Methylococcus capsulatus: one gene and its partner. The protein of the gene in region 1 interacts with the protein of each later gene in a pairwise test. Links are inferred from orthologs where the notes say so. Each region holds a gene or a part of one and is shown on either strand. Other genes may lie near its edges. The genes, in order: N4J17_RS11245 and N4J17_RS11760.

Region 1 (15,246 bases):
CCCGCGGCATGCTGGCGCTGCACCCGTTCATGCCCGAACACCTGCGCCAGATCGGCGAAGGAAACGAACTGGAAGCCGGCCATGCGCTGGCCATCGTGTACTGCTCGAACTGCCACGGCCTGGGCACCACCGGCACCCGCCCCTTTGGCGAGATGTTCGCCGGCAACCGAGACGCCGCGGATATCGAACGGTTCATCAAAGGCGCCCTGGTCACCGGCAACATGGTGAATATGCCGCGCATCCCTTTGCACGACGACGAGGCGCATGCCCTGGCGCAGTTCATCGCCAGCCTGCCCCTGTGGCACTCCATCACCCGCTGAACGGAAACCCCTCATGGACATCGACACACTTTACGCATTGCGCAGCAGCTCAGGACTGCCGAGCCATCCTGCCATTTTCCTGGTTCTCCTGGTGCTCACATGGGCGCTGCATATGATCGCCGTCCACGTCATGCTGGGCAGCACCGCCCTGGCCCTGACCGGCGCCTTTTCATCGAACGCCAACTGGCGCCGGCTCGCGGGCCCGATGCTCGACACCGCCAAGGTCGCGGTCTCGATCGCCATCGTGATCGGCGTGGCGCCGCTGCTGTTCGTCCAAGTCATCTACGATCCGTTCTGGTACGTCTCCAACGTGCTGTCGGCGCGCTGGGCCATCGCTTTCATCGTGGTGCTGCTGGTAGCCTACTGGGCGATGTACCACCATTACTTCGTGGGCAAGGAAGGCGGATCGGCCACCAGCCGCTGGTCGCTGGCCGTATCGCTCGCGCTGCTGCTCGCGGCGGGCTTCATCATGCATGCCCTCACCTCCCAGGCGCTGCGGCCGGAGCTATGGATGGCCTGGTATGCGCCGGAAGGGCACCTCGAAACCGCCGGTTCCGGCATCCACGAATTCAACCTCGGGCGGTACCTTTTCTTCATCGTATTGGCGGCCCCGGTCACCGGCGCCTGGCTGCTGGGCTGCCGGCGCTACCTCGACCGCCGGGAACCGAATGACGCGCCGTACCTGGATTGGCTGGCCGGCCTCGGCAACAAGCTCATGACGGTGGGCGGCTTCGCCGCCCTCATCTGCTATGCGGCATGGATGGCAACACTGCCGGGCAGCGCGGCCGGCTTTCCGGTCTCGCTGTGGTCCATCGGCGCCAATGCAGCCATCCTGCTGCTGATCCTGACCCCCGCCTTGTTCAGATCGGCTTCCGGCGGCTATGGACCTTTCGCCACCGCCACCGGCGCCATCCTGCTGATCGCGACCGCCCGCGAGGCGCTACGCCACCGCATCCTGTTCGGCACGCACGGCTACGAACTCTCCACTTACGCGGTCAACCTCGACTGGTACAGCAACGCGCTGTTCTGCCTGACCTTCGCCGGCGTGGGCGGCTTCGCCATCGCCTATTCCGTGGCGATAGCCTGGGAAGCCGGCAAAACCCCTGCCGTCTACACGGCGTCCCCCCGGGTGGACCGCCTCGGCGGATTCGCGCTCGCGGCGCTCGTCGTCTGGATCGCCCAGTACTTCTTCTTCGGCTTTCTGGTCATGACCCGATAGGAACCCGTATGCGCCAAACTTTCTCCTGCCTGTTTTTGGGGTTCGGCCTGGCCGCCGGAGCAACGGCTGCCCTGGCGGAAGCCTTGCCGCTGCCCGAATGGCAGCGCGAACTCGCAGCCAAACCCCAAGGCGATGCCGCACGGGGAAGCACCCTTTACGCCGGGCGCGGCTGCGCCGGCTGCCACGGTCCGGATGGCTTGGCGGACAACCGGCAATGGCCCGTGCTGACCGGGCAGCGTCCGCTGTACCTCTACAAAATGCTGCTGGATTACCAGGCCGACCGGATGGCGGGACCGGACGCTGCCATCATGGCCTCCGTGGTCCGGGCACTGAGCCGTCAGGAGATGGCGGACCTGGCCGAATGGCTGGGCGCGCTTCCGCGGCCGGCAGCGGCCGAGGCGCCGGAACCCGCGATTCTCCGCGGCGACAGGAAGCGGCTCATCCCGCCCTGCTCGGCCTGCCACGGCGCCCACGGCCAGGGCTGGGATCTGCAGCCCGCGCTGCGGGGTCAAAACCGGGACTACCTCGCCAAGACTTTGCAACGCTTCAAGACGGGCGAGAGAAACAACGACGTCAACGCGGGCATGAGCCAGTTCGCCGCCAAGCTCACGGATGAGGAAATCCGGGCGCTGGCCGACCATTATGGGCGCTGAACCCGAGACTCGACGGCTTTATGGCTGGCTCCGCCCGGAAAAAGGCCGCAACTCCAGTCCCGGGTTGGGCACCTCGAAAAACCACGGCTTCAGAAAATCCGCCGTCTAAAAATCATCGACTTACCGTAGTTAGGTTAGCGAGATGCAGGGTTTTTAGAGGTGCCCGTTTTTTACTCACGAACGCCTTCTCGGCATTTTCAGGCGATTCCCGGAAAAGTCGTAAAGAGCTTGGCCGGGATATATTCGACTCAAAATGCTCGCTTGCATTTCAATTTGAAACCGCCTCGCCAGACCAACTGCATCCAAGCCGAAGACCGCGATTGATCGATCGGGCGGGGCAGCCGGATCACGGCCGAATCCTCTCCGCCGACCAGCGGAAATTTCGATCCTGCCGCTCAAAAAATCATTCCATCACTGACTGGCTCGACTCTTCGCTGCACTCCGAATGATCGCTCTTAAGCAACTCCGCTGCCAGCCTGGCGGCCTGACCGCGTATCTCCGGCACCGCCGTGGTTTCCCACAAACGCCCTTTCTGCGGCGGCCCGAGGGTGAACAAGAACGCGGACGCGACGCCATCCGCATCGATCAAGGCCCCGTTGTCGGCGACATCCAACCCGAGCGCCAGAGGATCCGGGCGGATCAGGCGTTGGCCCAGCAGATCCTTGACCAGGGTGCTGTCGAGTCTGCGGTAATCGCTTTCCGAACCCGAGCAGTTCACCACCGTGTCGACATTGAACACATAGCTTTGATCACTGCCTCGCGGCCGGATGGTGACTTCGACCTGACCGCCCACCTCACGAAAGCTGCGGATACGTCCCACGTGGCGGACCAGTTGCCCGGAATCCCGCATCGCGGCCAGCCGCGCGGCGATGCCAGGCGCCAGCCGGTGGCGGTGGCAGTCCCAGAAGGTGCGCAGATGGCGCAGGAATCGGCGCTGCTCGGGCAGTCCAAGACTCTTCCATAGCGTCTGGGTCACCGGCCGCAGCGCGTCGATCACGGAGCGCCAGTCGGCGCCGGTGTTGCGGATGAAAGCCCGGATGCTGTGCAGACCGTCGCGGACGGCCCCGACCTGGCCGGAGGGTTCGATGCCGAAAGCCGCCGGAGCACCCGGTTTGTGGCGCTGGGGCCACAGGCCGCGCCTGGACACCACATGGATAGCGCCGCGGTAGCCGGCCTGATTGAGCGTGATGGCCCAGTCAACCATAGTGAGGCCGCTGCCGACCAGGAGACAGGATTCGGTCGGCAGGAGCCTTTCCAATACATCGGGCCCCCACGGGTCGCCGCGATAGCGGGCGCTGCGGTAAAACGCGGCATCGGCGCCGGACGGATCGCCGGGGCGGAAATTCCCCAGCGCTAGAACCACGCGGTCGGCCCGGAGCTGCGTGCCGGAGGCCAGCCGGAGGCCGACGCCTCCCTCCTCGACCTTCAAGGAAGCAACCTCGTCGATCCGGCGCTCAAGGCCTACGCCGGGCGCCGCACCGCGCTCTGCTTCGTCCAGCACCTCGGCGATGTAATCGCCGTAGGCCCGCCGCGGCAGATAGGCAGCGGCCGTCACTTCGCTGACGCAGGCGCAGTCGAGCAATTCAGCCACCCGGGCTTGCGCCCAGCGCAGGAAGTGCTCGCGGTCGTCGGGATAAGCGCTCATGTTCCCGGCGGGCACGTTGAGGAGGTGGCAGTCCTCAGTGGTGCTGTAGGCGACGCCGCGGGCGAAGCGGCTGCGCTCCCGCTCGATCAGATGGATCGTCAGCGGCGCCTTCGCCCTGGACAACAGGTGCGCCGCCACCAGGGTGCCGCTGAAGCCGGCGCCGACAATAGCGATGGTTTGGGGCGGGGAGGCAGGATTCATGGATCGCTCGCTCAGAGTGCGAAAAAGACGCCGGCTGCGGAACAGCCGGCGTCGATCGAATGACACAAGGTTAAATATTAGCAGACTCTGATTATCTCATCACCGATCCAGGATATCCCCCTCAACGGCCCAACTCCACACTCCCCGCCTGGATGCGCCGCACGGCGGCGACCAGCGCGTCGACATCCTCGCGGGTGTTGTACAGCGCGAACGACGGCCGCACCGTGGTTTCCAGGCCGAACCGCCGCAGAATGGGCTTGGCGCAGTAATGGCCGGCGCGTACCGCGATGCCCTGGCGGTTGAGCGCCTTGCCCACATCCTCGGTGCGGAATCCCTGCAGCACGAAGGAGATCACCCCGGCCTTTTCCGCCGCCGTGCCGATGATGCGCAAGCCCGGCACGGTCGACAGCCCTTCCGTGGCATAGGCGAGTATCTCCTGCTCATGCCGCTCCAGGTTTTCCCGGCCCAAGCGTTCCACGTAATCCAGCGCCGCCCCCAAACCGACGGCGTCGGCGATGTTGCCGGTGCCGGCTTCGAAGCGATGGGGCGCCGCGTGGTAGATCGTGCGCTCGTGGGTCACGTCCTGGATCATGTTGCCGCCAGTTGTGTGCGTCAAGTTGTGCAAATTGGTGATCAGGTAATTGGTTGATCCTGTTTGCGCTGTCGGTGGCGCGCAGGGCTCAGCCCGAAGCGAGGGCGACAGCGCGCAGCCGCTTCAGGCTCATGGTTTCCGGCATCGTCAGGGTCAGCGGAATGTTGCGGGCGGCGGCGACGAAGGCCAGCGCGATCCCGGTGTTACCGCTGGTGGGCTCCACCAGTTCCTTGCCCGGCCCCAACAGGCCGCGCCGTTCCGCATCCTTCACCATCGCCGCCCCGATCCGGCATTTGACCGAATAGGCGGGATTGCGCCCCTCGATCTTCGCCAGCACCGTGGCCAGCGCGCCGTCGGTCACCCGGTTGAGGCGCACCAGGGGCGTATGGCCGACGGATTGCGAGTTATCTTCGAACCAATGTGGCATGGAAACCTCCCCAAGTTCTGCGCGCCGCCCGGATTGCGGGCAACAAAAAAGCCAGCGGCCCCCAAGGGACACGCTGGCTTCCGGTGGTCCGGTCAGCTCCGGTATGCGCGGAACACGTTAACGATCGGGTTCATGACTTGTCAAGCTGGATCGAGGCCAGTGACCTACGAAAATTATGGAATATAAATAGCTCTGTTGATTCTTTAACAATATAAAAAAGCTCGGATAAACTCCTGCCCAACCACGGCTTTCCGGAATCGAACGAACACATGAGGACCTACCAGCGACACAGCGTCCTGCCCGGCTTTCCGCTGGCGCTGGGCTTCACCCTGCTCTATCTCAGCCTGATCGTGCTGATTCCCCTGTCGGCGACCTTCCTCAAAAGCGCCACCCTGGGCTGGGGCGGATTCTTCGAAGCCGTCACCACCCCGCGCGTACTGGCGTCCTACCGGCTGACCTTCGGCGCCGCGCTCGCCGCCGCGGCGATCAACGCCGTCATGGGCCTGCTGGTGGCCTGGGTGCTGGTGCGCTACGAGTTCCCCGGACGCAAGCTGGCCGACGCCTTCGTCGACCTGCCCTTCGCCCTGCCCACCGCCGTCGCCGGCATTGCCCTCGCCACCCTTTATTCGAGCAAGGGCTGGATCGGGCAGTTCGCGGCCCAGGCCGGGTTCAAGATCGCCTTCACCCCGCTGGGCGTCACGATCGCCCTGACCTTTATCGGCCTGCCCTTCGTGGTGCGGACGGTGCAACCGATTCTGGAGGACCTGGAACAGGAACTGGAGGAGGCGGCGGCCAGCCTGGGCGCCACGCGTTGGCAGACCTTTCTCAAGGTGATCCTGCCGACCCTCTCGCCCGCCCTGATGACCGGATTCGCCCTGGCCTTCGCCCGCGGCGTCGGCGAATACGGCTCGGTGATCTTCATCGCCGGCAACATTCCGCTGGTCTCGGAAATCACCCCGCTGCTCATCATCACCAAGCTGGAGCAGTACGACTACGCCGGAGCCACCGCCCTGGCGGTATCCATGCTGCTGGTTTCGTTCACCCTGCTGCTGGCCATCAACCTGCTGCAGTGGTGGACCCAGACCCGCCGCGGCTCCCGCATCTGAACGGCACAATGACCGAATCTATTGCCATGTCCGCACAAACGCTCACCTTCGCCTCGCACATCCATCATGTCCATCACGCCGCCCGCGGCGAAGCGCCCTGGGTGCGCTGGTCGCTGACCGCCGCCGCCCTGGTCTTTCTCGCATTATTCCTGCTGATACCGCTGGCGCTGGTGTTCGTCCAGGCCTTCGCCAAGGGCTGGGAAACCTACGCGTCCGCGCTGGTCGACCCAATGGCCCTGGCCGCGACCAAGCTCACCCTGCTGGTCACCCTGATCGCAGTGCCGCTCAATACGGTGTTCGGCGTGGCCGCGGCCTGGGCCATCGCCAAATTCGAATTTCCCGGCAAGAACCTGCTGACCACCCTGATCGACCTGCCGTTTTCGGTGTCGCCTGTCGTGTCGGGCCTGATCTACGTGCTGCTGTTCGGCATGCAGGGCTGGCTGGGTCCCTGGCTGCACGAGCACGACATCAAGCTGATCTTCGCGGTACCGGGCATCGTGCTGGCCACGATCTTCGTCACCGTGCCTTTCGTCGCCCGTGAGCTGATTCCGCTGATGCAGGCCCAGGGCAACGACGAGGAGGAGGCCGCGCTGGTGCTGGGCGCCTCGGGCTGGCAGACCTTCCGCCACATCACCCTGCCCAACATCCGCTGGGGCCTCCTGTACGGCGTGATTCTATGCAACGCCCGGGCGATGGGCGAATTCGGGGCCGTGTCCGTGGTGTCCGGCCATATCCGGGGCGCCACCAACACGATCCCGCTGCACGTGGAAATCCTCTACAACGAATACAACAGCGCCGCCGCCTTCGCCGTCGCCTCGCTCCTTGCGATGCTGGCCCTGGTCACCCTGGCCTTAAAGAGCGCCCTGGAATGGCGGCTGGCCCAGCAGGTCGACGCCGCCAAAGACGAAGAATGAATCGAGACTGAACCGACCATGAGCATCGAAATCCGCAATATCAGCAAATCCTTCGGCAGCTTCCAGGCCCTCAAGGGCATTGACCTCACCATCGGTTCCGGCGAACTGGTGGCCCTGCTCGGCCCCTCCGGCTGCGGCAAGACCACACTGCTGCGCATCATCGCCGGACTGGAGGCCGCCGACAGCGGCCAGATCCTGTTCCACGGGGAAGACACGACGCACCGCCACGTCCGCGAGCGGCAGGTCGGCTTCGTTTTCCAGCACTACGCACTGTTCCGGCATATGAGCGTGTTCGAGAACATCGCCTTCGGCCTGCGGGTGCGCCCGCGCGGCCGGCGCCCGCCAGAAGCCGAAATCCGGCGGCGGGTGCATGAATTGCTGGAACTGGTCCAGCTCGACTGGCTGGCCGACCGCTATCCCGGCCAACTCTCCGGCGGCCAGCGCCAGCGCATCGCCCTCGCCCGCGCCCTGGCGGTGGAACCTAAGGTTCTGCTGTTGGACGAACCTTTCGGCGCGCTCGACGCCAAGGTCCGCCAGGATCTGCGCCGCTGGCTGCGACGGTTGCACGACGAGTTGCACATCACCTCGGTGTTCGTCACCCACGACCAAGAAGAAGCGCTGGAAGTGGCCGACCGGGTCGTGGTGCTGAACGGCGGGCAGATCGAACAGGTCGGCTCGGCGGATGAGGTCTACGACCATCCCGCCACGCCTTTCGTGTGCCAGTTCATCGGCGACGTCAACCTGTTCCACGGCCGGGTGCACGACGGCCGCGCCCACATCGGAGATACGGTGATCGACCTGCCGGGCATAGCGGAGTCGGACGCCGAACAAGCCTTGTTCTTCGCCCGTCCCCACGAAATCGAAATCGGCGGCGGCACGGGCATCGGCGCCGTCGTCCGGGACATCCGGCGGCGCGGCAACGCGGTGCGGGTGGAGCTGGAACGCAAGGACGGCCAGGGCCCCGTGGAAGCGGAACTCAGCCGCGAAGCGTTCGGACGCCACGCCATCAAGCACGGCGACGAGGTGGTGATCCAGCCCAACCGGATCAGGGTGTTTCAGCCCTGAAACGGTCCTCTATGGCCCGAACGCTCTGGCCAGCTATTCAATCACATCCGAACAGATCTGCTGGTGAAGCTCCGTCAGGCCGGCCATGGCGGCGCAGACTTCCACCAGCCGGCCGGACTCCTGCACGACCGGAAGCATGTCCTTCGGCTTCTGCTGGAAACCGCGGATCGCCGCATTCATCGCCACTTCGCGATCCTCCGGAGAGACTTCCTCCCAGATCGGAAGCACCGCGGCCACCACCGCGAGGCTGGTTTGAAAATCCCAAGGCCCCAGAGCTGTCGCGCGCCTCAGCGCAAGCCTGAATTCGTCGTCGGGGACGTCGAAAGTCGCCTTCAAACCAAGCAGACGTGCCCAGGCCATCGGCCAGGCCGGCCTCAGTGACACCCCCCGGCGGGCCTCGGCGGTCGCCTTGGCGCTCAGTCTGGCTTCCGCGTCGGGATCACCCCGGGCGAGCGTGAGCTGCCACAGGTACAACTGGCACAATTGTTCGTGGAGGACGGGATTATCGGGATCCAGGACGACCGCGCCCCGCAGCACCCGCTCGATGCGGCTCAGCTCGGCCCCGGACGGAGCCTTGTCCGGGTTCGCCGTCCACGCCTTGAACAGCCAGCCCACTTGGGCCTCATGGAGGCCGGCCTTCGCCCGTTTCAGGCAGGTCCAGCCGAGGAACAAGAACCCGGCGGCCAGCAGATAGCACACCAGGATACGCAGGACGGCGGACATGCGGATTCCTGACTTATTGGATGGGCAATCCGAGAATTTCGCTCGGGTTGTCGACGACCAGTCTCCTGGCCACTTCCGGCCCGGCCACACGCTCGACCACCTCCCGCCCCTCCTCCAGATTGGGCGGACGATGCTTGACGTTGTGCGCATCGGACGCCACCACCGTGATCCAGCCCTCCTCCAGGAACTGGAGTGCCCTTTCTTCACAGCGCTCGCCGAACTGCCCAGTCAGCGAACCGGCGGTGACCTGGAACAGGCACTCCATTTCGACATAAGGGAAGATCTTGCTGAAATCGCGAAGCACCGCCTTGTTCCGCTCGGGATGGGCGATCATGGGCAGGATATCGCGCGTCATCAACCAGCGCACCAGCACATCAGTGCCGGGCGGAATCTGCTCGTGGGGGAATTCGAGCAGCATCACCCGCTTGCCCCGGTACTCACCGAGAAAGGGGATCCGGTCCTGCGCCAGCAGGCTCATGATCTCGGCGCACACGCGGACTTCCGCCGCCATACCGACTTCAAGCGGAATCCCCTCGCGTTCCAGCTCCGTCTGGAACGCCCGGAACACGCGCTCGATACCGGCCTGGTCGTTGTCCCAGCAGCCCGGCTGGATATGCGGCGTCACCACCGACCGCCGAATACCCCGCTTCGCCGCAAGCCGGGCCAGCTCCATGGCCTGGGCCAGATTCTCCGGACCGTCATCGATGGCAGGCAACAGATGGCAATGAAGGTCGATCATGGGAATTCAAAGCTCCAAAACGGCAGTCTTGCTTAGGGTACGACCAGGTTACTAGTCGTTAAGAAAGCAATGTCATTGTTTGATCGCCCTCACCCTACCCAGGAACCTATCGGGATCGTAGGGCGGATAAGCGGCGGCGCATCCGCCAAATATCGGCTCCGCCGCTCTCCGAGTCAGCTCCGCCGCTCTCCGAGTCAGCTCCGCCGCTCTCCGAGTCAGCTCCGCCGCTCTCCGAGTCAGCAGGGAGGTGGATGCGCTACGCTTACCCACCCTACCTGTAGGTTCCGGGGAACAATCCGGCGCGCATGGCGCATATCGATCTCTCCCAGAGAGAGAGGACATGTTGTGTGACACTGCTTTCTTAACCGTTAGTACACGTTTCTCACTCGTGGGCGCCTTCCTGCTTGTAACTCCCGTAATAATAGTCGCTGTAGTAATAGCTGCTGTAACCGCGCCGGCTTTTTTCCAGGTTCAACTGGCTCAAAACCACCCCTGTCACCGGAGCACGGACCTTGCGCAGCCGGTCGATGCCCGAACGCGCCATGTGCACCGGCGTTTTTTCCGCCTGGACCACATAGATCACCGAACGGACCAGCCTGGACAACGCCAGCGCATCACTCACCGGCTGCATCGGCGGCGCGTCGAGGATGATCGCGTCGTACTCGCTCTCGAGCTCAGTCATCGCTTCCGCAAAGCGGTGCGAAGACAGCAGCTCTAACGGGTTCGGCGGCACGATGCCGGCCGGCATCAGATCGATATTACCCGCTTCGTAATGATGGATGCATTCCTCGAGCGTCGCCGTCTGGGCCACCAGGTTCGACAGCCCCGGCATCTTGGCTGACAGGCCGCAGCGCTTGGCCAGGTTGGGCCGCCTCAGGTCGGCCTCCACCACCAGCACCCTGGAATTGAGCTGAGCCAGCGCATAGGCGAGGCTCATCGAAATCGACGACTTCCCTTCGCCTGGGACAGAGGATGTCACCAGGATGCTCATGCGCGGATCGTCCAGGGCGGAGAGCATGATGCCGGTACGAATCGTGCGCACCGATTCTGCGAAGTTGCCGCGCGGGTCGTCCAGAAACACCCTGGAGATGTCATCCTTGGCCCCCTGTTTCTGCTTCTGTGTCACCAGCGGTACCAAGCCCAACAAGGGAAGCCCCAACTTCTGCTCGACCTCCTCCGAACTCCGGAAAGACTTGTCCATGAAATCGAGCAGGAAAGCGAGGCCGATTCCGGCCATCAGAGAAAGGAGAAAAGCGATGACCACGCCCAGTTTCTTGTTCGGCTTGACCGGAAACTTGGGCAGAATCGCGGCGTCCACGACGCGGGCGTTGGATGGCTGCAAGTCGCCAGCCTCGGACGTCTCCTTGAGGCGTTTGAAAAACATATCGTAAAGCTCCCGGTTGGACTGCACCTCACGCTGCAATTCGCGATACACGCTTTCTTTTCGGGCAATCCCCTGCAATTCATTCTTGATCGAATCGATCTGACTGGCCAGGGCATTTTCATTGGCATAAGCCGCAGCGATCTGCTGCTTCAGACGGGCGGCCACACTGGCAATCTGCTTCTTCAATGCCGCGCGTACCGACTCGAGATGCGTCTCCGCAGTCACCCGCTCCGGATGCTGTTCACCATAGCGGCTGGCCAACTCATTGACCCGGGTGAGCGCCTCATGTTCCTGCTGTTTGAGCTTGCGTATGGTCTCATCCCCATAGATGGCCGGCATGCTCTCGATATTCTCCGGAACCGCTCCGCCGAGATTGGCGATCTGACTGTAAAGGGTTTCAGCCTCCAACCGCGCCTTGCGCGCTTCGATGTATCTCACGTTCAAGTCACTCAATTGGCTAGCGCTCAAGGACGAAACACCAGAAGCGCCCGCATCTGCCTCTCCTCTCCATGCTCTGCCTTGGAGATCGACCAGATTCTGGCTCTCCAAATAGGCCTGCAACCGACGCTCCGACTCCGCCAACTTCTGGCGCAACCCTTCCAGACGCGCCGCGAGCCACTTCGACGCCAATTGGGTCCCTTCCGAGCGCGCGTCCAAGTTGATATCGATGTAGGCATCGCACACCGCGTTTGCGACCCGCATCGCAAGCTCCGGACTCGCGGCATCGAACGATATCTGCACCAACTGGGTGTTGCGGACCGGTATCACGGTTAAACGTTCCAGGAACTTGTCAGTCACGGCATCGAGCGGATCACCTTTCTCATCGACCGACATACTCGACACTGATGCAACGAACGGCCACCACGCCTGCCAGTCCAGCCAGGATTTCCATCCTCCAAGATCCGCGTCCTCGCTGTTTCCCTCCGGCTCAGTGGAAGCGCCTTCGCCGACCACTTGGGTCGGAATTTGCGGACCGTATGGTCCCACTGGCCCAATCTCTTCCCGCCCTTCCGCCACATCCTCCTCTTCATCGATGAATTCCGGATTCGAGCCCAGCTGCAAGGCTTCGACCACCTTCCTTGCAATAGCGCGGGATTTTAGAATCTCTGCCTGAGTGAGGTAGTATTCCTTGCTCTTCGTGTCGATCCCGTAGAGCTCTTCAACCGACACAACTTTCTGCTCTTTCGGCTCAATGATCAAAGTCGCGGTCGCCCGATAAATCGGCGTTATTGACAACAAAATCAGGAAGGTCAGCACCGATACCGAACCCGCAAGGCCCAGAATGCCCCATAAGTGGCGGCGAATGACATTCCAGTAGCGTCTCAGATCGAGTTCTTCTTCGTCTGCTTGATAACCACCTCCTTCATATGGAGGATTGACCACTTGGGGAAAGTTGCTCTGAACTATCGGCGAATAGATTGGCTTGTCATTCATGACGAAGTGAAGAAATCGGAAGCGATACGATGCCTGGCATGAATCAGAAAAAACTTTCTTTAACGGTAATGACGTCCCCAGGCCGCACCGGCGTCATCAGATTCGCATCTACCGGCGTTTGCATAGGATCATCTTCGTGGATCACTACGATGTCGCTTGATGCTCTTTCCGTAAAGCCACCTGCCAAAGCCACCGCCTTCTGTATGGTAAGACCCGGCTGAAACGGATAACCGCCCGGTGCTTTTACCTCTCCCCCGATGAAAAACTTTCTATACTCGACCACACTGACGCTAACCTTAGGATCGACTAAATAAGGCCCCTTCAGACCACGAGTGATTTCAGCCGCAAGCTCGCTGACAGTGCGCCCCAACGCATGGATTTCCCCAAGAAAGGGATAGGAAATCGTCCCAGCGTCACTCAATCTGACTTCCATGCTGAGGTTTTCCTCATTGAGGACGTAAATCTTGATCAAATCCCCCGAACCCAAACGGTAGTCAGACACCGCAGGACGTTCCTCGCCATGGCAATAGAACGGGATCACTGCAACCAACAAACAAACGAAATAAATAATCCGTTTCATCGACTTTCTTCATTCCGGCCCAGAATCAGCACATCGCGCCCGCAGATAAAAAATCCATACCCGGATACAATAACTGCGTCTGCTTGAGAGCCAAGAAAACAATACCAAAACCCAATGCAGGTATCCCTCAGCAAGAAGAGAGGTACATGATATTATTATCACCGCTGAATATCTACATATTCATCTGAAAATTCAGCTCTATCATGTTTCGGTCATAGTCGTATTGATTCCGAGTCGAGCGCCGCTGATTGTAGAAATAGTTAAGCCCCGTCGTCAGCCAGTGTTGAGGTTTGTAATAAAAACCCGCAAACACGCCATAACCCCTGTTGTTGATGTCCGAGTTTTGGTACTTATCTTCGCGGGCATTGACTTCGAGGCGGCTGCTGAAACGTTCGAGCCACACATGGTTCCAGGACAAAGCGTAATATTGGCTGTCGCTAAACGACGCCCCTAAATAAACCGATTCGTTAGCGATTCTCGACGCTGCGAGTCGAAACGTGGAATAGGTCTGGGGTGCCCAGGAAACCGCGGCTTCATAGGTCGGCAAACCAAAGGCCCCCAGCGATGAATCGCTGAAGTCCTTGGTCAGGTATCCCGCACGGAGCGAACCCGTCGTTTTTGCAGTGGGTTCCCACAATACACCCGCCAAGTAACGACCTTGCAGGCTATCCAATGACGGTGCACCCGGTGGAGTGTACTGATAGTCTGACAAAATCTGGTCCACTTGGACCAATAGCGAGGTTTTTGGCATCACCCGATAGTAAAACGTACCTCCGAGCGTATAGCCATTGACGTCTCTGCCCTTGGTGAGCAACGGATGGTTATCGTAGGTTCTGCTCACAAAATTGAAGTAAAGGTCAAAGCGTCCTTTTGCCTTGTTCGCCCCATAGCGGAACTGTGCTCCGAAAGTCTCCTCATGCCATTCGTTGGGCTCGCTCAGCAAATTGGCCACATTACCCTGACTGAACATAGTGCCGATCGGATCGTGAGCAAAGACCAGACTGCCGTTCAACATTAGCCTGGCACGGTGATTGAATTCCAGATCCCCAAACGCATTGAGATAATTATCGACATAATTGTTTTGCGAGGCATTTTCGTAAATGCTGCCGCGAAAGGAATAACCCAACCCCAAATTCTGTTTACCAAAACGCATCGGAACCAAAAATTGCGGGTTCACGACAGTGACGAAAGAAGACCGGCGATTCAGATTACTATAAAAGACATTGTCGTCGTAATATTCGCCCACACGGATTCGCGTCAATAATGGCAGCCGAAACCCTTCCAGCCAGCCTGCACCCTCGGTCGGCGCTCCCCCAGTATCCAGGATGGGGCGAGTCCGAAGATAAGGGCTATCCGCACCTCCTGATACCAAGGGAGAAACATACGAACTATACCCGCTTGGAGCGTTTGCCCCCATACCTCCAGCAACCACCCTTACAGCGGGTATCGCTGCAAACAGACCGAACAGTAGGACCCCGCGGCAGAAGATATGCCTTCGTTCCCTGCTCACTGCCGTCTCCTTCGGAGCGATCTGCTTCCATACTTGGCATCCACAGTTGGAGATGTCTTAGCATCGCGATGCGGATGACTAAAAGCTGAAACCCATGCCAACGCCATGAGCACAACAAAGAAGCCGGCGTTTGCCGGTATCTGCAAATTGAAGTCAACGCATGAATGTATCAATAGCGCCAGGATACCCATGAACGAGGCAAAAGCCGCAGCCTTCAGCACAGCGTCATGCCGCTGACGCAGCGCAAACAACGCAACCACCAGACTCAACGCCACAGCGAGCGCCATGGGCAGAAACCCTATCCCCCATTCGCCGAGAAACTCCAGATAGTCGTTATGGGCATGATCGTAAGGAGTGACCACCTCCGGCCCGCCATAAGGCAGAAAAGACGCCACGAAGGAACCCGCTCCCGCACCGAACGGCAGGTAGTCCGACACATATGGCAATGCATAGTCGAACAGATCGACCCGATTCGACGCCTCCACTACCGTAGTCTGCTCCAAGCGCCGCGCCACTTCTTCGATTCCGAAATAACTGCCGATGACCAGGACATCGACGAGCACTATGCTCAAGAAGAAGACCAACACGAGACCTCTCGAGAACTTCGAGGATCGCACAAACAGCAAGTAGACGGCGCCGGCGATGGTCAAGGAAGCCGCGAACCCCACGTTCCCCATGCGAGACCGTGTGAGCACCAAACCGACCGCCATGATCACGACCGCGATGCGAAGAGG
Region 2 (15,383 bases), 120 kb from region 1 along the record:
TTCACTGTAGCGGTCCGCGACGGTAACGGCTTCGCGGCCCGCCGGGACTACGTGATGGCGGTCGCATTGCCGGACACCACCGCGCCGGTCGTTACCCCGACCGTCACCGGCACCCTCGGCGCCAACGGCTGGTACCGGAGCAATGTCACGGTGAACTGGAGCGTGACTGATCCGGAATCGCGGGTCACTTCGCAAACGGGCTGTGACATGGTCACGGTCTCCGCCGATACCTCTGGCCAGACCTACACCTGCACGGCGGTGAGCGGCGGCGGCAGCGCTACGCAAAGCGTCACCATCAAGCGTGATGCCACGCCGCCTGTAATCAACCTCACCACCACGCAGGACGGCCAGAGTTACCTGCGGAACAGCAGCATCCTGGCCGACTACGCCTGCAGCGACGGCCTCTCCGGCGTCGCGACCTGTGCCGGGCCGGTGGCGCCGGGCGCGGCGATCGACACCGCCGCGGTGGGCGCCCATGCCTTCACCGTCGCCGCGGCCGACCAGGCCGGCAATCAGGCTGCGGTCACGCACAGTTACAGCGTTGCCGCGGTACCCGTTGTGCTCAACGTGAACCGCACCGGCGAGGGCGGCGTCATCAGCGACCCCGCCGGCATAAACTGCGGCAGCCAGTGCCGCGCCACGTTCGCTCGGGGTACGAACGTCGTTCTGGCCGCGACGCCTGCCTACGGTTACCGTTTCGCCGGCTGGAGTGGCGGTGTCTGCTCAGGGACCGGGCCGTGCGGCATCACCCTGGATGGCAACAGGACGGTCACGGCCAACTTCACTCCGATCCCGCGCTACGGCCTCGTCGTGATCCGCAGCGGCTCCGGCACCGTCACCAGCAGTCCGGCCGGCATCAACTGCGGCCGGACCTGCGGCGCGCAGTTCTACCAAGGCACCGCAGTTACGCTGACCGCCACGCCGGCCGCCGGCCGCAGGTTCGCCGGCTGGTCCGGCGGTGGCTGCAGCGGAACCGGTACATGCACGGTAACCATGAACCGGAGTACGCAGGTGAGGGCGACGTTCCGGTAGAAGGCTAACAGTGTCGGCCGATCGCCTTCCGTCTGGAGTAGGGCGGAACCGGCTCTTCCGGGTTCCGCCATTCCGAAGCGGCATCCGTGCCGGCAAGGAAGTTGGCGGATCGCCTTCGGCATCCGCCCTACGGTCCTCAGGCGTCCGCGTCTATATAAACCAGCGCTCCGGCGGGCACCCGGTCGAACAATTCGATGACGTCGGCGGAAGTGAGGCGGATGCAGCCATGGGACCGGGGCGTGCCGTCCACACCGTCGTCCGGGCTGCCATGGATATAGATGTAGCGCCAGGTCGTGTCGACTTCGCCGTAGCGGTTGAAGCCTGGTTGGAGCCCACCCAGCCAGAGGACGCGGCTCAAGATCCAGTCGCGGCCGGGATGGCGGGCGGCGAGTTCCGGCGTGTGGATTTCGCCGGTGGGCCGGCGCCCGACCAGGATGGCCCCTGCCGGCAGTCCGGCACCGATCTTGGCGCGGATCCGGTGCCAGCCGCGCGGCGTGCATTCCGAGCCGCGCTTTTCGCCCACTCCGTTCTTCGCGGTGGACACACGGTAGCGGGCCACCACCTTTCCGGCTTCGATCAACTCCAGACATTGCCGGGGCACGCTGATGCGCAGGAAGTCCGTAACGTTGTTCGGGATCGTCATGAGTTACACCTTGTCGCGATAACCCGTAAACTTCGCAGTTTCTCTTTCACGGCGTCCGACGATGCTTCGAATCTGCAATTCATTGGCAAACCTGTTTCCGGTCTGGGTGCTGCTGTGCTCAGGAATGGCGCTGTATTTCCCCGCCTGGTTTACCTGGTTCACTGGCCCGATGATCGTCTGGGGTCTGTCGGTCATCATGCTCGGCATGGGCATCACGCTCACGTTCGACGATTTCCGCCGGGTGGCGAAGATGCCGCGGATCATCTTTGCCGGCACCATGGCGCATTTCGGCATCATGCCGTTCCTGGGGTGGTCGATTGCGCATGGGCTGACACTCGAGCCCGAACTGGCGGTGGGACTCATCCTGGTATCCTGCTGCCCCTGCGGCACGGCTTCCAACGTGGTAAGCTATATCGCCCGTGCTGACGTGGCGCTGTCCGTGCTGCTGACCATGGTGTCGACCTTCACCGCGGTGGTGATGACCCCGCTGCTGGTGAAGTTCCTGGCGGGCGCCTATACGCCGGTGGACGGCTGGGGCATCTTCCTGAACACCTTGCAGGTGATCGTCATGCCCGTCACTGCCGGCCTCCTGCTGAACCGCTATGCGCCGCGGCTGGTGCATGCCGTCAGCCCGGTGACGCCGCTGGTGTCGGTGATCTTCATAGCCTTCATCTGCGCCAGCATCATCGGCGCCAACGCCGACATCATCAAGGCCGCCGCGCTCAAGCTGTTCGGCGCCGTTGCCTTGCTGCACGTCGGCGGATTCGGGCTGGGCTATGTCTTCGCCAGGATGCTAGGCTACCGGGACGCGGTGGTCCGCACCATCGCCATCGAGGTCGGCATGCAGAACTCGGGACTCGCCACTGTGCTGGCCAAGGCCAATTTCGCCGCTATGGCGCTGGCGCCCATTCCCTCGGCGATCTCCGCCAGCTTCCATTCGATCATCGGCAGCCTGCTGGCGGGCTGGTGGCGGCTGCGGACGCACCGGCCCCTGCCGGCCATGGGGCACGGATTCGATGCCGCTACGCCAATCCAAGCGGATTGTCCGGGTCGATGTGATCCATGAAGGGCTTGCGGCGGTCCTGGTCGGTGATCTGGTAGATTTTGCCGAGCCAGTTGTTGAACACCGCCTTGGCTGTATCTCGCCAGGTATTGTCCAGGTGCCGACGCACGAATTCCTCCGGGAATTCCGGCGGTGCCCTGCCCGCCCGGCGGGCACTGCGCAGGGCCTGGCCGTAGTCGTTGAGCGCAGCGCCCACTTCCAATGAGAAATAATGTTCAGGGAATGGCGGGTAATCCTCGCGCTCGCCGGAAAAGTAGCGCAGGATTTCGCGCTTGTACTCCTTGAGCAGACTCACGGTGTCGTACTCCGGATGGGCCTGAAAGTAGACGACGCGGAACAGATCCGGGCTCACCGCGAGGTGCACCCCGGCTTCTTCGCTCTCGACTAGCACCCGCAGTCCGGCGGCCTCCATGTCCTCGCGGAAAATTTCGTTGTAGCGCGAATGGGGCACGTCGAAACGGGTGTTGATATCCGCCACCAACGGATGCAGCGGCTCGACCACCCGGTGCGAATAGACGCCCCAGCGTTTGAAACCGAGATGGGTGCGCTCCACGCCGTAGCTGTACTGGAACAGAGCGTGGGTGGCGAGGCACGAGCACAGGATCGAGGTGACATGGCTGCGCGCCCAGTCGAACACCTCGGTCAGCGGCTGCCAGAAGGCTTCCTGCTGCAGATGTGGATGGGTGACGTTGGCCCCGCTCACGATCAGACCGTCGAGGCCCTCCTCGCGGATACGGTCGAAGTTCTCGTAATAACGGGCGATGTGCTCCGCCGCCTGTTCCCCGCGCGGCAACCCCTCGATGGTAAACGGATGCATGTGGAACTGCACGATCGGATTGGCTCCACCGACCAGCCGGAAGAACTGGCGCTCGGTGGCTTCCAGGGCGGCATCTGGCATCATGTTCAGAAGGCCGATGTGCATTTCCCGGATGTCCTGCCGGGCGGCCCTTTCGACACTGAGGACGTCCTGGCCCTCCTCACGCAGACGCTGGAAGGTGGGAAGATCGGTATGTGCGACCAGAGGCATGACAATCCCTCCCTCAGCCGCCCAGGACCGAGGCCACGAGTTTTAAGAAATCACCCTCGTCCCGCACCCGGGCGACGTCCGCGACGTCCACAGTGTAGCCGTATCGGTCGGCGATGGCCTGGTAGCGTGGCAGGCGCGATTTGAACAGGTAAGGAAACACCCAAGCCACGAATTCGTCCGGCGGCATGGCCTCGACCGAAGGGTAGCCCCTTTCTTTCAGGAAAACCGGCAGATATTCATCCAGGAAAGCTTCCCGGTAATACAACGGTTTGGGATCGCGCGCGGCCCGTTCGACCAGCATCTGCTCCAATTCCGGGCTGGTGCGGATGTAGAGGATCAGCGTGTTTTCCGCCAGTACCTCCAGGGTTGCCGGATCGTCCAATTCGCACACGCTGCCGCCGGCATCGTTGATGAAATGCTGGTAACCGTAAATCTTGCGCACTTTGTCGATGAATTCCGGTACGTCGCGCATCGCCGCGATCTCGGCCTGCCGGTGCAGCGCCTGCCGCCGCTTGAACTCCTTCAACGGCAGGCCGCCTTTCGCCGGGTCGCCGAGTTTGCCCAGGAAGGAGGAGATGGGCGCCAGATTGTCAACGGTGATATTGCTGCAGATATAGATCGAATCCGACATCAGCAGATCCCGCAGGAACGGCACCTCCATGGCCTGGCGCTTGATGTTGTCCAGAATCGGCTCATCCAGATAGCGGGTGCCGATCCTGTAGTCGCCGGAATAATGGAACCAGGTCCGTTTCGGCAGCTTGTTGGCCAGGGTGGTCTTGCCCGTCCCCGACATGCCGAGCAGGGTGATCTTCTTGCAATCCCAGTCCAGAAACTCTTGAGGGGTTAGACGCATCGGGCGTGTCAATCTTCGCGGTTGATCATGTGGTGAGCGGTGCGCGCCAGGGCTTCGTACAAGGCTTCGCGGAACGGGCCGTCCAGCGGAATGTCGTCGAGTGCCTTGCGCATGCACAAGAGCCACTGGTCGCGCTCGGATACACCAATCGAAAATGGGAAATGCCGCGCCCGCAGACGCGGATGGCCGAACTCCTGCATGAACAGATCCGGCCCCCCCAGCCAACCGGAGAGGAACTTGAACAGCTTGGACTTGGCACCGGACAGGTCCTCGGCATGCATGGCCCGGATCGGCGCCGCCTCCGGCAGCGTGTCCATGTAACCGTAAAAACGTTCGACCAGTTCGTGCAGCACTTCCGCACCACCGAGGCGCTGATAGGGTGTCTGGGTTAGCGGTTCCTGCATGGCTGAAACGATCTCATTTGGCGTAAACCGATTCCCGGTGGATCAGTTCGAGCACCGCATCCGGAAGCAGGTACTTGGCGCTGCGCCCTTCCCGCAGCATGCGGCGGATCGAAGTGGAAGCGATGGCGAGCTGGGTCACTTCCAGAAAATAGATCATCCCCTCCGGCTGGGCCGCGAGTTGCGCCGGGTCCGCCACCTGCCGTTCCTCGACACAATGCTCCAAATCCTCGGCGTATTCGATGTCGTAATCCGGGCGCTGCAGCACCACGATGTGCGCCAGAGAAAACAGCCGGCGCCAGCGATGCCAGGCCGGCAGCGCGAGGAACGCATCGAGACCGAGGATGAGACAGAGCGGTTCGTCGCCGATTTCCTTGCGGATCGAACTCAAGGTGTCGACCATGTAGGACGGCCCGTTGCGGTCCAGTTCGCGGGTATCGAGGGTGACGCCGCCATCGGCATCGGCCAGTGCAATCTCCAGCATGCGCAGGCGCGTCTGGGCATCGGCCACCGGCGGCGGACGGTGGGGCGGCTGGCGACAAGGCAGAAAGCGCAGTTCGCGCAGTTCCAAGGCTTCCCGGACCTCTAGCGCCGCCCGCAGATGCCCGTAGTGGACCGGATCGAAAGTGCCGCCATAAATGCCGATCATCCCTTGTGCCGCCTCAAGTCCGGACGTGGCCGTCGCCCAGCACGATGAATTTCTGGGTGGTGAGCCCTTCCAGCCCGACCGGTCCTCGGGCATGGAGCTTGTCGGTGCTGATGCCGATCTCCGCCCCCAGGCCGTACTCGAAGCCGTCGGCGAAACGCGTCGAGGCATTCACCATGACCGAAGCCGAATCGACCTCGCGCAGGAAGCGGCGGGCGCGACCATAGTCCTCGGTGACGATGGCATCGGTGTGGCCCGAGCCGTGGCGGTGGATGTGCTCGATCGCCTCGTCCAGTCCGGCGACCACGCGGACCGCCAGGATCGGGGCCAGGTATTCCGTGTCCCAGTCCACATCGGTGGCCGGAACACAGTCCGGCACGAGGCGGCAGGTTTCGGGGCAGCCGCGCAGTTCGACGCCCTCGCCCCGGTACAGCGCCGCCAGTTCCGGCAGGATCGCTGGCGCGATGCCGGCGGCGACCAGCAGGGTTTCCATGGCGTTGCAGACCCCGTAGCGCTGGGTCTTGGCATTGATCGCGATGCGGCGGGCTTTGACCGGATCCGCGCCGTCGTCGATGTAGACATGGCAGATGCCATCCAGATGCTTGATGACCGGGATCCGCGACTCCGCCACGACACGCTCGATCAGCGAACGCCCGCCGCGCGGCACGATGATGTCGACGTACTCGTCCGCCGCCAGCAGCGCGCCGACCGCCGCGCGGTCGGTGGTCTCGATGAGCTGGACCGCATCGGCCGGCAGCCCCCCGGCTTCCAGACCCTGGCGGATGCAGGCCGCGATGGCCCTGTTGGAATGGATCGCCTCGGAACCGCCGCGCAGGATACAGGCGTTGCCGGACTTCAGGCACAGCCCCGCCGCATCGGCGGTGACGTTGGGACGGGATTCGTAGATGATGCCGATGACACCCAGCGGCACCCGCATCCGTCCGACCTGGATGCCGGACGGCCGGTAGGTCAGGCCGCTGATTTCACCCACCGGATCGGGCAGGGCGGCGATCTCCCGAAGTCCCGCGGCCATGGCCTGGACCCGTTTGGCGTCGACTCCCAGCCGCTCGAGCTGGGCCCGCTCCAGCCCCATGGCCGCGCCGGCCTCGAGGTCTTTGCGGTTTTCGTCGATCAGCAGTGCCGCCGACTGCTCGAGCTCATGGGCTATCGCCAACAGCGCCCGGTTCTTCGCCGCCGTCTCGGCCCGCCCCAGGACCCGCCCGACTTCCCGGGCGCGCCGCGCCAGGCCGTCCACGTATTCCGCCACGGCCTCGGGCCCGGTCGGACGCAATGCGCTTACCGCCGTCATCGTTCCGTCGGACCGTTACGTTCGATCGCCTGGCCCATGCAGGTCATGATGTAATCGGTCATGCGCAGCGCCGCCTGATGGGCCGCCTTGACCGACCCGAATAGATCCTTGTACTCCTCGGCCACCTTCTCGAAATCACCCGAGCCTTTCACCGAATAGAACCGCGCATAGGCCGTCAAGTATTGCTTGCGCCGCGGGTCGCCCGGGAAACCCGGGAGATCGTCCGTCAGATCGTTGACTACGCAGTCCGCGATTTCGCCCGGATCGAGCTTGTAGTCCTTGAGATCGCTGTCGTCCTGGAGCTTGGCCAGCAATGCCTCGCGCAAATCGCCCTGTTCCTTGCCGGCGCACGCTGCCAGCAGCGCAAGCACCAGCACCAATGAAAATTTCCCCTTCATGAAATCAACCATTTCCTAATTATAATGCCGACTCGGCCGCACGCCGCCATCGGTCCGATCCCACCCGCAACTCGGGTCTAAGACGCATCAAAGCGGAAATGATACAGCGAATCCGCCCCTTTTGCGGAAATGCCGCTGCGCCGGCGTTCACAGTTCCCATGAATGTCCTGTAAATGTCCATCTGCTTACACATGTTGAGGCTATGCTGGACAAGACCCCCGATACGACGCAATGAACGTCAAGGAGCAGAACGTGACGGATTGCTACGCGCTTTCGCCGATGCAGGGAAACATGCTGTCGGCGACCCTGTTCGATCAGCGGGTAGGCACTTACATCCAGCAACTGGTTTTGCGAACCCGCGAAAATCTCGACCAAGACGCTTATCGCGAGGCTTGGAGCCGCCTCATCGCCAGGCATGACATCCTGCGGACGGCATTCGTCTGGCGGAACGTGGAGGCGCCGCGGCAACGGGTCGAACCCGCTGTGGCGATGCCCTGGGCCGATTTCGACTGGCGGGCGATGCCACGCCCGGAGCAGGAAAGCCGGTTCGACGCCTTCCTCGCCGAGGACAGGCTGCGGGGCTTCGACCTGGCGCGGGCGCCGCTACATCGCCTGACCCTGATCCGAACCGGTGAGGACGAACACTGGGCGGTGTGGACCTACCACCATGCGCTGCTGGACGGGCGGGCACGGCTCATCGTCATGGAAGAGCTGTTCCGTCTCTACCAGGCGCTGCGCGATGGTTACGCACCGGAGCTGCCGCCGCCGACGCCTTACCGCAACTACATCGGCTGGCTGGACTCGCTCGATTTCGCGGCGAGTGAAGGCTACTGGCGCGGGCTGCTGGGCGATTTCCATGAACCGAACCGGGTCCTGAGCGCCCTGCCCGAGCCGCGGCCCTTGCCGCCTGCCCACACCGCCGGACTGGTTCAAGCCTGGACACCTCCAGCCCTTTATGAGGCGCTCCAGCAACTGGCGAAGAAACAGGACGTCACCCTCAACACCCTGGTTCAGTCCGCCTGGGGACTGCTGATTGCACGCCACAGCGGACGCGACGACGTGGTGTTCGGCGCCACGCGCTCCTGCCGGAAATCCGTGCCGGGGGGCGAGGCCATCGTCGGGCCCATCATCAACACCACCCCCGTGCGCCTGAAGATCGACCCTGCCAGACCCGTCGCTGAATTCATCCGCGAACTTCGGCGCCAGCACCTGAGCGTGCGCGACCACGAACACACGCCGACGGCCCGCATCCATGCATGGAGCGGTCTGTCACCCGACATGCCACTGTTCACCACCATTGTGGTGTTCGAGAACTACCACGTCGTGAAATCCCGCGGCGGCGACTGGGACAAACGCCATTTCGAGCTGAAAGAACAGACCGACCACCTCATCCTGGCAGGCTACCTCGCCGACGGCCTGCTGCTGAAGATCGAATACGACCGCCGCCTGTTCGAGGACGACACGGTCGAACGTATGCTGCAACAGCTCCTGACGATCCTCGAAAGCCTGACGGCCTGCGCCGATGGCCGACTCGCAGACCTCCGCACTCTCCCCGACCACGAGCTGCGGCGCCTCACGGTGGAATGGAACGACACCCGTGCCGATTACCCTCAGGTCACCCTGGGCGAACTTTTCTCCGCGCAGGCACGCCGCACGCCCGACGCCATCGCAGTCCAAAGTGGAAACCAACGTCTCAGTTACGGCGAGCTGGAACGGCGGTCGAATCGCCTGGCGGCGTTTTTGCTGGGCAAAGGCACCGGTCCCGGTGTCGTGGTCGCCCTGTTGTTGGACCGTCGCTGCGAACTCGCCGTCGGCCTACTCGGCGTACTGAAAGCGGGCGGCGCCTACCTGCCGTTGGACCCCGCCTATCCCCCAGAGCGGATCGCCTACATGCTCGAGGACTCGGGCGCCCGGATCGTACTGACCCGGAGCGCCCTGGCCGATGCCTTTCACCTTCCCGGCATCGACCTGCTGAGGCTGGATGCCGACCGGGAAACCGGCGTTGCCGGCCCGGACGAAGCGCCGCCGTGCCCGGCCGGGCCGGACGACATCGCTTATCTGATGTATACCTCCGGTTCGACGGGCCTGCCGAAGGGCGTGATGGTCCCGCATCGCGGCATCGTCAACCTGTGCGTGGCGATAGGTCGCCGCTACGGCCTGGCGCCGGGAGACCGGGTCCTGCAGTACGCCTCCCTGAGTTTCGACATCTGCGTGGAGGAGATTTACCCGACCTGGCACGCCGGTGGGACGGTCGTGTTCCGCGACGAGAGCCGTGGGCATTCGGTGCACGAATTCCTAAACTGGGCCGACCGCGAAAGAATCACCGTATTCGACATTCCCACGGCATTCTGGAACGAACTGGTGCGCGGACTCACGGCAAGCGGCGGTGGCCTGCCTGCCAGCCTGCGACTGACCGTGGTGGGCGGAGAAAAGGCCTCCCGCGCCATGCTGGATGCCTGGAACCGGTTGCCTGGCGCGGCCCGCGTTGCCTGGTTCAACAGCTACGGACCGACGGAGACGACGGTCACCGCGACCGTCTACCACCCGCCGTCTCCGCCGGCCTCCCCGCTCACCGATCCCCCGATCGGCCGCCCCATCGACAACGTCCGCCTGTACGTGCTCGATCACCATCTGAAACCTGTGCCCATCGGCGTTCCGGGCGAACTGTACATCGGCGGTGCCGGCGTGGCGAAAGGCTATCTGCGGCGTCCCGAACTCACTGCTGCGGCCTTCGTCCCCGAACCATTCGCCGGCGACGCCGAGGCGCGGATGTACCGGACCGGTGATCTGGTGCGTTACGACAGCGACGGCCAATTGTTTTTCGTGGGACGCAACGACGACCAGGTCAAGATCAGCGGATTCCGCGTCGAACCGGCCGCAATCGAAGCGGCGATCGAGCGTCACGACAGCGTGGCCCAGGCTGTGGTGAAAGCCGTCGAAACGGCGGGCGGGAAATACCTCGCCGCCTACCTCGTGCCGGCACTGGGCCACCGGTTCGACGCCAACGGACTGAAAGCTTTCCTGCGAGACACCCTGCCGGAGCACGAAATCCCTCAAACCTTCGTGGTCATGACGGAATTTCCGCTCACGCCGGGCGGCAAGCTGGACCGCAAGGCCCTGCCCGACCCGGCGGTGCCCACCCCGGCAGGCGGCAGCGCCGACGCTCCCCGCAATGACACCGAGCGGAAACTCGCCGCGATCTTCGAGGAAATCTTTCCGGCGCGTTCGATCGGCATCCGGGACAATTTCTTCGCCATGGGCGGTGATTCTCTGCGCGCCTTCCAGCTTCTCACTCGAATCGAACTCGTCTGCGGCCAACGGCTTTCGTTCGCCGCCCTGGCGAAGGCCGCCACGGTCGAACAGCTGGCGGCGCTGGTCGAAGGCAGGAGCCGGGACGGGGCTCAGAGCAGCCACATCGTTCCCTTGAGCCTGGAGGCCGCCGCGGGACCCGCCCTTTTCCTCGTCCATGGGGTGGGCGGGAACGTACACTGGTACCACGCCCTCGCCGAACGTTTGAAAGCCGATTTCAATGTCTACGGCATCCAGTCGCCCGGCATGGAGGACTGCGACGATGCCATGGTCGGCGCCGACATCGAAAGCCTGGCCCGGCTCTACGTCTCTGAAATCAAAACCGTCCAGGCACAGGGACCGTATTGGATCGGCGGCCACTCCATGGGGGGCATCATTGCGTTCGAAATGGCCCGCCAGTTCCATGCCCTGGGCGACGAGGTCGCGCTGGTGGCGAACTTCGACAACTGGAACCGCGCGGCGGACGCCCCCCATTTCGCCACCAAACTGCTCCGCCTCACCAGCCATTTCCTGAAACTCGGCGCCGCGGACAAGCTGCGGTTCCTGCGCGACAAAATGCAATGGGCGAAACAGTGCGTTCACGCCCGCCTGGCGCGCGGCCAGGCCGACATCCGGCAGCTTCAGGAAATGAAAGCTGCAAACGTCCGGGCCGCCTACCGTTACGTGCCCGGCTTCTATCCCGGCACCCTGACGCTGTTCCGTGCCCGCCAGCAGGCCGCCACCGCTTTGAACGATCCGTTGCTCGGCTGGAACGGACTGGCGGAAGCGATCGACGTGGTGGAGGTGCCTGGCGACCATTACACCCTGCTCGGCGAACCGCACGTTGGCACGCTGGCCAACGAACTGCGACGCCGCGCGCGCTCCCGGAGGAGCAGCAATCCCTGACCCCGTGCCGGAAACCATGCCGTTCAGCCATGCTTATCCGTTCGACCCGACCTACGGGTTTTCCCTCGACCAGTTGCTCCGGGTGGAAGCGCCCGACCCGCCGGAAGACTTCGCCGCCTTTTGGTCGGCACGGTATGACGATGCGAGAAACCTAGCGCCCCGGCCGGAACTCCGCCGCTGCGGCTGGAACCATCCGCGTTTCCAGGTATTCGACCTCTGCTACCGCTCGACCGGCGCGATCACCATCGGCGGGTGGGCGCTGGTTCCGGCACAAGGGGAAATCCGCCGCGGCTTCGTGGTCGGCCACGGCTATGGCGGCCGCGCCGGGCCCGATCTCGACCTGCCGTTCGCGGACGCCGCCATCCTGTTTCCTTGCTTCCGCGGCCTCTCCCGCAGTCGCTGCCCCGAGATTCCGGAAACGCCGGACCGGCATGTGCTGTGCGAGATCGAGGATCGCGACCGCTATGTCCTCGGCGGCTGCGTGGAAGACCTCTGGCTGGCCGTCAGCTCCCTGCTCGATCTGTTTCCCGAGACCGAAGGCCACATCGGCTACCTCGGCATCAGTTTCGGCGGCGGCATCGGCGCCCTGAGCCTGCCCTGGGAACCGCGCATCCGCAGGGCCCATTTCAACGTGCCGACCTTCGGCCATCAACGGCTGCGGCTGACCCTACCGACCGTCGGCAGCGGAGAATCGGTCCGGCGCTATCAGGCCTTACACGGTAACGTCATGGCAACCTTGGCCTATTACGATGCCGCCATCGCCGCACGTTTCATCGGAATCCCGGTGCACGTCGCCGCCGCTCTGTTCGATCCGGCCGTCGCGCCGCCCGGCCAGTTCGCCGTCTACAACGCGCTCGCCGGCCCGAAGGAGCTGTTCGTACTGGAGGCCGGGCATTTCGACTATCCCCGGAAACCGGAACAGGACCGATCGCTGTCCGCCGCCATCGCAGCTTTTTTCGAATTGCTATGAATCGGGAATATCACTGCTGGTACACCGAACGCCTGGGCCGAGACATGGAACTGCTGGTGTTCGGCCATGCCGGCGCCAAAGTCCTGGTCTTCCCGACCCGTGACGGCCGCTTCCACGAGTATGAAGACCTCCGGCTGGTGGACAGCCTGCGGCCCAAGATCGAGGCCGGCCACCTGCAACTGTTCTGCCTGGACAGCATCGACCACGAATCCTTCTATTGCTTCTGGCGCCACCCGGCCGAGCGCATCCGGCGCCACGTCCAGTTCGAGGAATATGTCCTCAATGAAGTGTTCCCTTTGATGGCCGCCAAAAACCCGCATCCCTGCACCATCGCGCACGGCTGCAGCCTGGGCGCGTTCCACGCCGTCAATATCGCCTTCCGCCACCCCCACCTGTTCCGCAAGGTGGCTGCCTTCTCCGGCCGCTACGACCTTACCCACGGCGTGGAACACTTCCGCGACCTGTTCGACGGTTATTACGACGACACCATTTACTACCACACCCCCTCGCATTTTCTCCCCAACCTGGAATGCCACTGGCGGCTCGAAGCGCTGCGGCGCATGGACATCGTGCTCGTAGTGGGCGGCGACGATCCTTTTCTCGACAACAACCGCGAACTGAGCCGGATTCTGTGGTCCAAGGGCATTTCCCACGCCCTCCATACCTGGGACGGGCGTGCGCACCAGGGGCATGCCTGGCGGAAGATGGCGCCGCTGTACATCTGAGACGAAGATCACGCGCTTTCCCGCTTGATGTTCGGTCGGCCTGTTTTCATGTGAAGGGATGATAGACAGGAGGACAGCCTGAGCAACCCGAGGCAGCTTGTCGAACGGCAGGCGGCGTGGTAATGGTGACCGCAAACTATACGAAAACGATTCAATAAATTGTTATGGCATTAGACACCGGAAAGCATATGCCTGAGATAGCAAGATGCTACGGGATAATCATTAAGCTGTTCTTCGGCGCCCCCACCGCATTTCCACGCCGTGTACGGTGAATTATGTAGGCCTGTTCGACCTCGAAACCCTTGAAATGATCGAAGGTGATTTACCAAGCCGAGCGAATAACCTTGTTATTGAATAAGGCATCCATGTACCAGAATGAACTGAAGGAAATGTGGGATAAGCAGGAGTTACATAAACTGCCACCACTATAATAGACAATGAAGTACCCAAGAGTAAAGTCAGTAAAGGCGGTAGAGAGTCATGCCTTGTTTGTCGGGTTTGATAATCAACAAAAGCGAAAGTACGACGTCACGCCATTGCCAAGTAAGGAAATGTTTTCACCTTTGACGAATCTCGCTTTGTTTAGATCGGTCCGGGTGGATGAGGGAGGGTATGCCGTCGTGTGGAACGGAAATATTGATATTAGTGAATATGAATTATGGAGACATGGGCAACCGATACCCTGATTCATCACGCCGTGGGACGCTCTCATCCTCGCTCCCCTGGGTTCACGCCTCAGGTGCGGTCTTCGGCAACCAAGCCCTCAAACAGGGGGTGGTCAGAACCGTGCTGACGATCGCCATCAGCACCAGCATGGTGAAGACGTTGCGGGAGATCACGCCGAGGTCGTAGCCAACGTTGAGCACGATCAGTTCCATGAGGGCGCGGGTATTCATCATGATGCCCAGAATGGCCGATTCGTGGCGATCGAGTCCTGACAGGCGCGCGGCGAGGTAAGCACCGCCGAACTTGCCCATGGTGGCCAGCAGGATGACGAGAGCGCACCAGCCCCATAGCTGCAGGGTGTCCAAACCGCCGATCTCGGTGCGCAAACCCGTGTAGGTGAAGAAGATGGGAAGGAAGAACACTGTGACGAAGTGCCCTACCCTGTCCTTCCAAGCTGCGCGTAGTTCCGCTTCGTCATGCAGCAGCACGCCCATCATGAAGCCGCCGAAGATCGCGAAGATCCCTAGTTTGTAGGTGCATATGCCGGCGAGGAATATCCCGGCCAGCAGCACACCAAGCTGGTTGCCCGTCAGCCCGGCTCCGGCTTTATGCAGCCGCCGCACCAGCCACTTCATCACCGGCCGCGCCACGAACCAGCTCAGCCCGACGAAGGCGGCGACCAGCCCTACTTTGAGCGCGAATTCGGCATGGGAGTATGCGGCAACGGTCAGCGCGGTGACCACGGCCAGCAGCAGCCAGCCTACCACGTCGTTGATCGCCGCCACGCTGATGGCGATGACGCCAAGTTTGTGGTCGGTCATACCGAATTCGATCATGATCCGCCCCAGGATGGGCAGGGCCGTGATCGAAAAAGCCGTGGCGACGAACAGCGCCGAAGCGATGCGGTCGGCCTCGGGCGACAGCAGCGGCGCGGTCTGATAGCCGAAGCCGAAGCCTAGCGCGAACGGCAACAGCAGGCCGGCGAGGGCCACGTTGCGGACCGCGCGGCGGTTGCGCCTTTCTTTCAGATGAGAAAAATCGAATTCGAGTCCGATCTGGAACATCAGCAGGATCAGGCCGAGCTGCGAGAGGATGGTGAGCGGTTCGGGCGGGGCGGAGCGGAACACGAATGTGAAGATGTCGGGCCAGAGCAATCCGAACAGGGAAGGCCCCAAGACGACGCCGCCGAGAATCTCGCCGACCACCGGAGATTGGCCGGCGCGAATGGCCAGGGCGCCGCCGAGCCGCCCGATCAGCACGATGACGGCGAGTTGCAGCAAGGTGAAGAACAGCAGGGTTTCGGCCGCGTGGACCGACACGGTGGTCGCGGGGGACGTGCTCATGGATGCCCTTCAGATGATGCCGCCGTTGATGGAGATGATCTGCCCGGTGATATATGCGGCGCGGTCGGAGGCCAGGAACGCCACCAGATCGGCCACTTCTTCCGGCCGGCCGG

The links.
Region 2: the proteins of N4J17_RS11245 (region 1) and N4J17_RS11760 interact in binary tests that used the Escherichia coli proteins (3 or more experiments, as listed by UniProt). The link is inferred for Methylococcus capsulatus from one-to-one orthologs.

What each region holds. Positions count from the first base shown.
Region 1 is NZ_CP104311.1:2,253,941-2,269,186, reverse strand. Bases 6,298-9,118 are described here. They hold N4J17_RS11245 (sulfate/molybdate ABC transporter ATP-binding protein), read left to right. Parts: upstream 6,298-7,095; coding sequence 7,096-8,142; downstream 8,143-9,118. Other genes in these bases: N4J17_RS11235 (tyrosine-protein phosphatase), read right to left, coding at 8,879-9,118; N4J17_RS11240 (hypothetical protein), read right to left, coding at 8,176-8,865; cysW (sulfate ABC transporter permease subunit CysW), read left to right, coding at 6,298-7,077. Outside these bases: N4J17_RS11285 (c-type cytochrome), read left to right, coding at 1-320; N4J17_RS11280 (hypothetical protein), read left to right, coding at 334-1,539; N4J17_RS11275 (c-type cytochrome), read left to right, coding at 1,548-2,192; N4J17_RS11270 (FAD/NAD(P)-binding protein), read right to left, coding at 2,596-4,038; N4J17_RS11265 (aminotransferase class V-fold PLP-dependent enzyme), read right to left, coding at 4,160-4,654; N4J17_RS11260 (pyridoxal-phosphate dependent enzyme), read right to left, coding at 4,719-5,057; sulfate ABC transporter permease subunit CysT, read left to right, coding at 5,327-6,163; more of cysW, read left to right, coding at 6,190-6,297; more of N4J17_RS11235, read right to left, coding at 9,119-9,604; N4J17_RS11230 (GumC family protein), read right to left, coding at 9,987-12,422; N4J17_RS11225 (polysaccharide biosynthesis/export family protein), read right to left, coding at 12,466-13,002; N4J17_RS11220 (outer membrane beta-barrel protein), read right to left, coding at 13,175-14,512; N4J17_RS11215 (O-antigen ligase family protein), read right to left, coding at 14,509-15,246. UniProt on the Escherichia coli protein: Part of the ABC transporter complex CysAWTP involved in sulfate/thiosulfate import. Responsible for energy coupling to the transport system.
Region 2 is NZ_CP104311.1:2,375,986-2,391,368, reverse strand. The notes cover bases 4,829-7,786. They hold N4J17_RS11760 (glutamate-5-semialdehyde dehydrogenase), read right to left. Parts: upstream 6,975-7,786; coding sequence 5,682-6,974; downstream 4,829-5,681. Other genes in these bases: N4J17_RS11750 (non-ribosomal peptide synthetase), read left to right, coding at 7,604-7,786; N4J17_RS11755 (hypothetical protein), read right to left, coding at 6,971-7,372; nadD (nicotinate-nucleotide adenylyltransferase), read right to left, coding at 5,036-5,668; N4J17_RS11770 (group II truncated hemoglobin), read right to left, coding at 4,829-5,022. Also shown: N4J17_RS11795 (InlB B-repeat-containing protein), read left to right, coding at 1-1,032; N4J17_RS11790 (L,D-transpeptidase), read right to left, coding at 1,169-1,675; N4J17_RS11785 (bile acid:sodium symporter family protein), read left to right, coding at 1,737-2,741; homoserine O-succinyltransferase MetA, read right to left, coding at 2,698-3,765; N4J17_RS11775 (ATPase), read right to left, coding at 3,779-4,618; more of N4J17_RS11770, read right to left, coding at 4,627-4,828; more of N4J17_RS11750, read left to right, coding at 7,787-11,566; N4J17_RS11745 (acetylxylan esterase), read left to right, coding at 11,583-12,536; N4J17_RS11740 (esterase family protein), read left to right, coding at 12,533-13,261; N4J17_RS16610 (DUF2442 domain-containing protein), read left to right, coding at 13,699-13,947; N4J17_RS11735 (cation:proton antiporter), read right to left, coding at 13,990-15,270; 3-oxoacyl-ACP reductase FabG, read right to left, coding at 15,280-15,383. UniProt on the Escherichia coli protein: Catalyzes the NADPH-dependent reduction of L-glutamate 5-phosphate into L-glutamate 5-semialdehyde and phosphate. The product spontaneously undergoes cyclization to form 1-pyrroline-5-carboxylate.